2 regions of the Streptomyces sp. NPDC048434 genome follow, and region 1 is predicted to be linked to the other one. Evidence: riboswitches for the same ligand, from Rfam matches in the RefSeq annotation. Region 1 holds a riboswitch; the other holds the start of a gene.

Evidence for each region. Region 1 has a riboswitch for S-adenosylmethionine ahead of ACGFWI_RS35970 (aminotransferase class V-fold PLP-dependent enzyme). Riboswitches for the same ligand answer to the same signal wherever they lie in the genome.
Region 2: it holds a riboswitch for S-adenosylmethionine, as region 1 does, so the genes downstream of both, thrC (threonine synthase) here and ACGFWI_RS35970 (aminotransferase class V-fold PLP-dependent enzyme) in region 1, are expected to answer to the same signal.

What each region holds. Positions count from the first base shown of each region.
Region 1 covers NZ_JBICXQ010000043.1:49,434-52,832, forward strand. Annotated here, with positions in the region: gene ACGFWI_RS35960 (rhomboid family intramembrane serine protease) at 1-116, shown strand, start outside; gene ACGFWI_RS35965 (Lrp/AsnC ligand binding domain-containing protein) at 113-394, shown strand; gene ACGFWI_RS35970 (aminotransferase class V-fold PLP-dependent enzyme) at 868-2,238, opposite strand; SAM riboswitch class IV at 2,408-2,525, opposite strand; gene trpD (anthranilate phosphoribosyltransferase) at 2,617-3,399, opposite strand, start outside.
Region 2 covers NZ_JBICXQ010000024.1:79,328-82,726, forward strand. Annotated here, with positions in the region: gene thrC (threonine synthase) at 74-1,357, opposite strand; SAM riboswitch class I at 1,375-1,537, opposite strand; gene ACGFWI_RS26575 (glucosyl-3-phosphoglycerate synthase) at 1,708-2,670, shown strand; gene ACGFWI_RS26580 (hypothetical protein) at 2,954-3,399, shown strand, end outside.

The DNA.
Region 1 (3,399 bases):
CCCATGTCGTCGGCTTCGCGCTCGGCTTCCTGTACGCCTGGGCCCGATACGGGAGGGATAGTGTGGGGGCCACCGGGGGAGATGACCGGGCAACCGAGGGAGAGAGCCAGCCGTGATCACGTCGATCGTGCTCATCAAGACCAACGTGGACCAGATCCCGGAGATTGCCGCGAAGATCGCCGCGCTGGAAGGTGTCAGCGAGGTCTACTCGGTCACCGGAGCCCACGATCTGATCGCGATGGTGCGGGTCGCCGCCCACGACGACCTCGCCGACGTCATCCCGGGCCGGATCAGCAAGGTGCCCGGCGTCGCCGCCACGGAGACGCACATCGCGTTCCGTACGTACTCCCAGCACGACCTTGAGGCGGCGTTCGCGATCGGCCTCGACGCGTAGCCCTTTCTTTCCCACGTTTTCGCTGCGCTTTGCCTTGCGCACCACGTTGTCGGCCTTGCTCGCCGTTGCGCCTCTCCGCTGCGCTTTGCCTTGCGCCCCACGTTGTCGGCCTTGCTCGCCGTTGCGCCTCTCCGCTGCGCTTTGCCTTGCGCCCCACGTTGTCGGCCTTGCTCGCCGTTGCGCCTGCGGCGGGCTGGGGTCGCTGCGCGGGGCTGTCGGGTGCGGTGCCGCTCCTCCGGACTTCGTCCTGCGGCGCGTCCCCTCCCGTTGAGGGGTGGAAAAGGCTGGTGGGGGTGCCGGTAGGTGGTCCAGTGCGCCTTGCGTCTCGCCCGTGAACCGGCGGGCCGAACGCCCGCCCCCACCCACGTTTCACCCATCCACTCACCGTACCCACAGCCCCGCGCAGCGGACCCGGCCCGCCGCCAGGCGCAACGGCGGACAACCACTACGGCGAGAGAGCCGACAACGTGGGATCAGACGGCGGGCACACAACGCCCGTCCTCCGTGCGGTAGTTCCAGCGCGCACCGTCCGCCACCAGTTCCTTGACCGCCCGGACGAACCGCTCGACGTGCTCGTCGGGCGTCCCGGCACCGAAGCTGACCCGGATGGCGTTCAGCGACCGCTCACCGGGCGCCGCCTCCGGGGCCCCGCACTCCCCCGGCTCCTGCGGCTCGCTGCCCAGCAGGGTCCGTACGAGCGGGTGCGCGCAGAACAGGCCGTCGCGGACGCCGATGCCGTACTCCGCCGACAGCGCCGCCGCGAAGTGCGAGCTGTTCCAGCCCTCGACGACGAAGGAGAGGACGCCCACCCGCGCCGCGTCCTCGCCGAAGAGCGAGAGCACGTTCACCTCGGGCACCTCGGCCAGCCCTTCCCGCACCCGGGCGATCAGCTCCTGCTCACGGGCGACCAGGCCCTCGAATCCGGCCTCGGTCAGCGCCCGGCAGGCCGAGGCGATCGCATAGGCGCCGATGACGTTCGGCGAACCGGCCTCGTGCCGCGCGGCGGTGGTGTGCCACTCGACGTCCACGCCGCCGTCCGTCCGCCGGGAGACCTTGCGGCTGGCGCCGCCGCCGGCCAGATACGGTTCGGCGTCCTGCAGCCAGTCCGCGCGGCCGGCCAACACACCGGCGCCGAACGGCGCGTACAGCTTGTGCCCGGAGAAGGCGATCCAGTCGACGTCCAGGTCCGCGATGTCCACGGGGTGGTGCGGGGCGAGCTGCGCCGCGTCCAGCACGATCCGCGCGCCGTGCGCATGTGCGGCGGTCGCCAGCTCCCGCACCGGCCACAGCTCACCGGTCACATTCGACGCACCGGTCACACAGACCAGCGCCGGGCCGTAGGGCTCCCGCTCGGCCAGCGCCTTCTCCAGGGTGTCCACCGCCTGCTGCGGGGTGCGCGGCGCGTTGAGGTAGGTCACCGCGACATCCGCGCGCTGCTCCCACGGCAGGAGCGAGGCGTGATGCTCGGTCTCGAAGACAAACACCCGGGTGCCCTGCGGGAGTACGGCGGCGAGCAGGTTCAGCGAGTCGGTGGTGGAGCGGGTGAAGACCACCTGGTCCTCGGACCCGCAGCCCAGGAACTCCGCGATCGTCCGGCGGCTGTTCTCGAAGAGGTCGGTGGACAGCTGCGAGAGGTACCCGGCGCCGCGGTGCACACTGCCGTAGTACGGGGCGTAGGCCGCCACGTCGTCCCAGACCCGCTGCAGCGCGGGCGCGCTGGCGGCGTAGTCCAGCGCGGCGTAGTCGACCTCGCCGCCGGTCACGAGCGGAACGAGGACGTCCCGGCCGAGAACCGGCAGCGGGGCACACACGGAGCGGTCGGCGGCAACGGCGGAAACAGACATGGCGAACTCCCGTAAGAGGTAAGCGAATTCGCTGCGGGCGGGGCGCAGGAGCGCACGGCACGGCGCCGCAGCGGAAAAGGAAAAGAGGTGCGGAAAAGGGGCCGTCGAGCCCTATCGCATTCGCTGATTCACGGAAGTTCTCCCTCGGGGACCAGGATCCCTGGCGAGGGATCCGCGCTTGCCGCAGACCTCGCTGCCTGCGGCCTGGTCATCACCCGGGGCACCCCGCCACGGAAGGAGGGTTGCCGGACAGCGGGCCGGGGCCTGCATCGCTGTCACTCGTGACCTGCGCAGAATCATGCCACACCGGCAACATCGCGCAAGCCCCGGTCCGTATACCGGACCGGGGCTTGCGTCACACTCTGCGTCACCGCGCGCTCATGTGTTGCTGGCGGCCACCCAGCGCTCCAGCGCCTGAAGCGCCGCACCCGAGTCGATCGCGGCGGCGGCCCTGTCGATACCGGCCCGGATCTGTTCCGCCAGTGGGGCGTCGGTCGGCTCCAGCGCGACCAGCGCCGCCGCGGAGTTCAGCAGCACCGCATCGCGCACCGGACCGGTCTCCCCGTCCAGCAGCCGGCGGGCCACCTCCGCGTTGTACGACGCGTCCGCGCCGCGCAGCGCCTCCACCGGCACCAGCGGGATCCCCACGTCCCGCGGGTCGAAGGCCTCCTCGCGCACCGTGCCGTCCCGGACGATCCAGACCCGGGAGGTCGCGGTCGTGGTCAGCTCGTCCAGGCCGTCGTCGCCCCGGAAGACCAGCGCCGACGAGCCGCGCTCGGCGAGCACCCCGGCCAGGATCGGCGCCATCCGGGCGTCGGCGACTCCGGTCGCCTGGGCGCCGACCCTCGCGGGGTTGGTCAGCGGGCCCAGCGCATTGAACGTCGTACGGATGCCGAGCTGGCCCCGGGCGTTGGCGACATGCCGCAGCGAGGGGTGGAACATCACCGCGAAGCAGAAGGTGATGCCCGCTTCCTGGGCGACCTCGGTGACCCGCTGCGGGGTGAGGTCGAGATTGACGCCGAGCTTCTCCAGCACGTCGGAGGAGCCGCTGTCCGAGGACGCGGCGCGGTTGCCGTGCTTGACGACCTTGGCGCCGGTGCCGGCCACCACGATCGAGGACATCGTGGAGATGTTGACGGTCTTGGCGCCGTCGCCGCCGGT
Region 2 (3,399 bases), on a different contig from region 1:
GTGCCTTCCAGGAATGACGGAGTACGAGTTCGGGGGCTGTGGCGCGGCCTCGTCCGCGGACCGGCCGACAGCCTCAGCGTGCCAGGCCGGCCGCGCGGAACGCGTCCAGATCGGGACGGATCGTCGCCGTGGGTCCGGAGGTCGGGGCGACCGCGTCCAGTGTCTTGAGGCCGTCACCGGTGTTCAGGACGACGGTGGTCAGGGAGGGGTCGAGCAGACCGGCCTCGACGAGCTTCTTGGTCACGCCGACGGTCACCCCGCCCGCGGTCTCCGCGAAGATGCCTTCCGTCCTGGCCAGCAGCTTGATCGCGTCCACGACCTGCTCGTCGTTGACGTCCTCGACGGCGCCGCCCGTACGGCGGGCGATGTCGAGCACATACGGGCCGTCGGCCGGGTTGCCGATCGCCAGCGACTTGGCGATGGTCTTCGGCTTCTGCGGGCGCACGACGTCATGCCCGGCCTTGAAGGCCGTGGACACCGGCGAGCAGCCCTCCGCCTGGGCGCCGAAGATCTTGTACGGCTTGTCCTCGACCAGGCCGAGGGCGATCAGCTCCTTGAGACCCTTGTCGATCTTCGTGAGCTGCGAGCCGGACGCGATCGGGATGACGATCTGGTCCGGGAGCTGCCAGCCCAGCTGCTCGCAGATCTCGTACGCGAGGGTCTTGGAGCCCTCGCCGTAGTACGGGCGCAGATTGACGTTGACGAAGCCCCAGCCCTCGCCCAGCGGATCGCCGATGAGCTCCGAGCAGAAGCGGTTGACGTCGTCGTAGTTGCCCTCGATGCCGACCAGGTCACCGCCGTAGACCGCGGCCATGACGACCTTGCCGGCCTCCAGGTCGTGCGGGATGAACACGCAGGACTCGAAACCGGCGCGGCGGGCCGCGGCGCCGACCGCACCGGCGAGGTTGCCGGTGGAGGAGCAGGAGAGCGTGGTGAAGCCGAACGCGCGGGCGGCCTCGACGGCGATCGCCACGACGCGGTCCTTGAAGGAGTGCGTCGGGTTGCCGGAGTCGTCCTTGACGTACAGACCGCCGGTGACGCCCAGCTCGGCGGCGAGCCGGTCGGCCTTGACGAGCTTGGTGAAGCCGGGGTTCAGGTTGGGCTTGTCGGCCACGTCGGCGGGGACGGGCAGCAGCGGGGCGTAGCGCCAGATGTTGTCCGGACCGGCCTCGATCTGCTTCCGCAGGCCCTCGGGGTCGCCGCTCGGCAGGTCGTACGCGACTTCGAGCGGCCCGAAACATTCCTGGCACGCGAAGATCGGGCCGAGCGGGAAGCGCTGGCCGCACTCGCGGCAGGACAGCGCGGCGGCGGGGCCCAGAGCGACGGTGGGGGTGTTTTCGGTGACTTGCACAGCCATGGAGGCGAGGCCCTTTCTCCTCATCTTCCTCGCGACGAATCTCGCCACGAGACGGATTTGGCACCTTCCCAAGCCGGGAGCCTCGCGCACGCGGGACATTTCAGCGTCCTGGCGGCAAGACCGGCTGGAGGGTTGCCGGGGCTTCAACGGGCCGTATCCCTCTGCCCCTCTGGATGAGCGGTATGGCGCTGGGCCGAAACCCAGGCGTTTGTGGCGCGGACCCCGACATGCGACGGCCATCCGCGTTGTTCAAGACTGTAACCGAAGGCCGTGACTGTTGAGATAGTCGTCCGAACCGCGAGATGGATCACACAGGCCGCCGATCCGGCGGCGACCGAGGAGTCGTAGACGTGCTGGAAGAGGTGGAGGGCTGGCTGAGCAGCCGCTCCTGGTCCGCCGCGGACCGCCCGCTGGGGCAGCTGCTGGAGGCGAAGCGCCAGACGGGCCGCACGGTCAGCGTGGTGCTGCCCGCGCTCGACGAGGAGGCCACCGTCGGGGCGATCGTGTCGGTGATCCGCGCCGAGCTGATGACCGACACCGTCCCGCTCGTCGACGAGCTGGTGGTGCTGGACTCCGGCTCCACCGACCGCACCGCCGAGGTCGCGGCGGCGGCCGGCGCCCGGGTCGTCCACCGCGACAGCGTCCTGCCGCGGCTGCCCGCCCTCCCCGGCAAGGGCGAGGTGCTGTGGCGCTCCCTGCTGGTCACCACCGGCGACATCGTCTGCTTCATCGACGCCGACCTGCGCGAATTCTCCGCCGGCTTCGTCTCCGGGACCGTCGGCCCGCTGCTCACGGATCCGGACATCCAGTTCGTGAAGGCGATGTACGACCGCCCCCTGGAGACCGGCGCCGAGGGCGCCGGGGCCGGCCAGGGCGGCCGGGTGACGGAGCTGGTCGCCCGTCCGCTGCTGAATCTGCACTGGCCGCAGCTGGCCGGCTTCGTCCAGCCCCTGGGCGGCGAGTACGCGGCCCGCCGCTCCCTCCTGGAGCGGCTGCCGTTCCCGGTCGGCTACGGCGTCGAGCTCGGCCTGCTCGTCGACGCCCTGCACACTGTCGGCCTCGACGCCCTCGCCCAGGTGGACGTCGGCGTACGCAAACACCGCCACCAGGACGGCCAGGCCCTGGGCCGGATGGCCGCCGCGATCTACCGGACCGCGCAACTGCGCCTGACCCGCGGCCACTTGGTGCGCCCCCGGCTCACCCAGTTCGACCGCGGCGAGCAGGGCTTCGTCCCGCGCACCACGGAGGTCGACACCGAGGAGCGCCCCCCGATGGCCGAAATCCCGGAGTACGCGGAGCGGCGCGCGGCCTGAAGACCCGCGGCCTCTTCCACGGACGGCAGGTGAACCCGCTCCGCGGGCCTGCCGTCGGCCACGCACCATCGCCCGCGCACACAGGCAGCCGCACCGGACGTGACGCCCAGTCCTGCCGCAATCCGCACGCCCGCACCGCCCCCCTGGTCGAGCCGGGCAGGCCACGGGCGACATCCCCCGAACTTCCCGGAGGGGAAGCCATATTCAGTTACTGACGGGTAGTCGGAGCGGGTAGGGTGACGGCGTTCTTGATCTTGCTTTGTGACCAGGGGGAAGTCTTTTCATGCGTATCTCTACGGGGCAGATCCTCACCGCCGTGGCGGCAGTGGGCGTGCTGGCCACCGCGACGCCCGCTCAGGCACAGTCGGGCGACTCGGCGCAGCAGCTCGTGACCAAGGCTGCCGCCGCCCCGTCCGCGGGCACCAAGGGTGCGGCGGCGGGCCTGCGCAAGCTGTACGACGAGCGCTTCACCGTCAAGCCCAACAACGCGCACTACCCGGGGCTCAAGGTGAGCCCGGACAAGGCGATGAAGTCGCTGAAGCACTGCTTCAACTGCACGTTCCCCGTCAAGGGGGCGCCCAAGAAGTTCCCGAAGGAGAACCAGCGGATCAACCTTGAGGCCTGCGCAGTCTTCTTCGCCTGCAAGGACGCTCCGGTGCGCTACCACGGCATCGGCTCCATGAGGAACGCCTGGTACTTCACCGCGGAGAAGGGCCACTTCGACGGCAA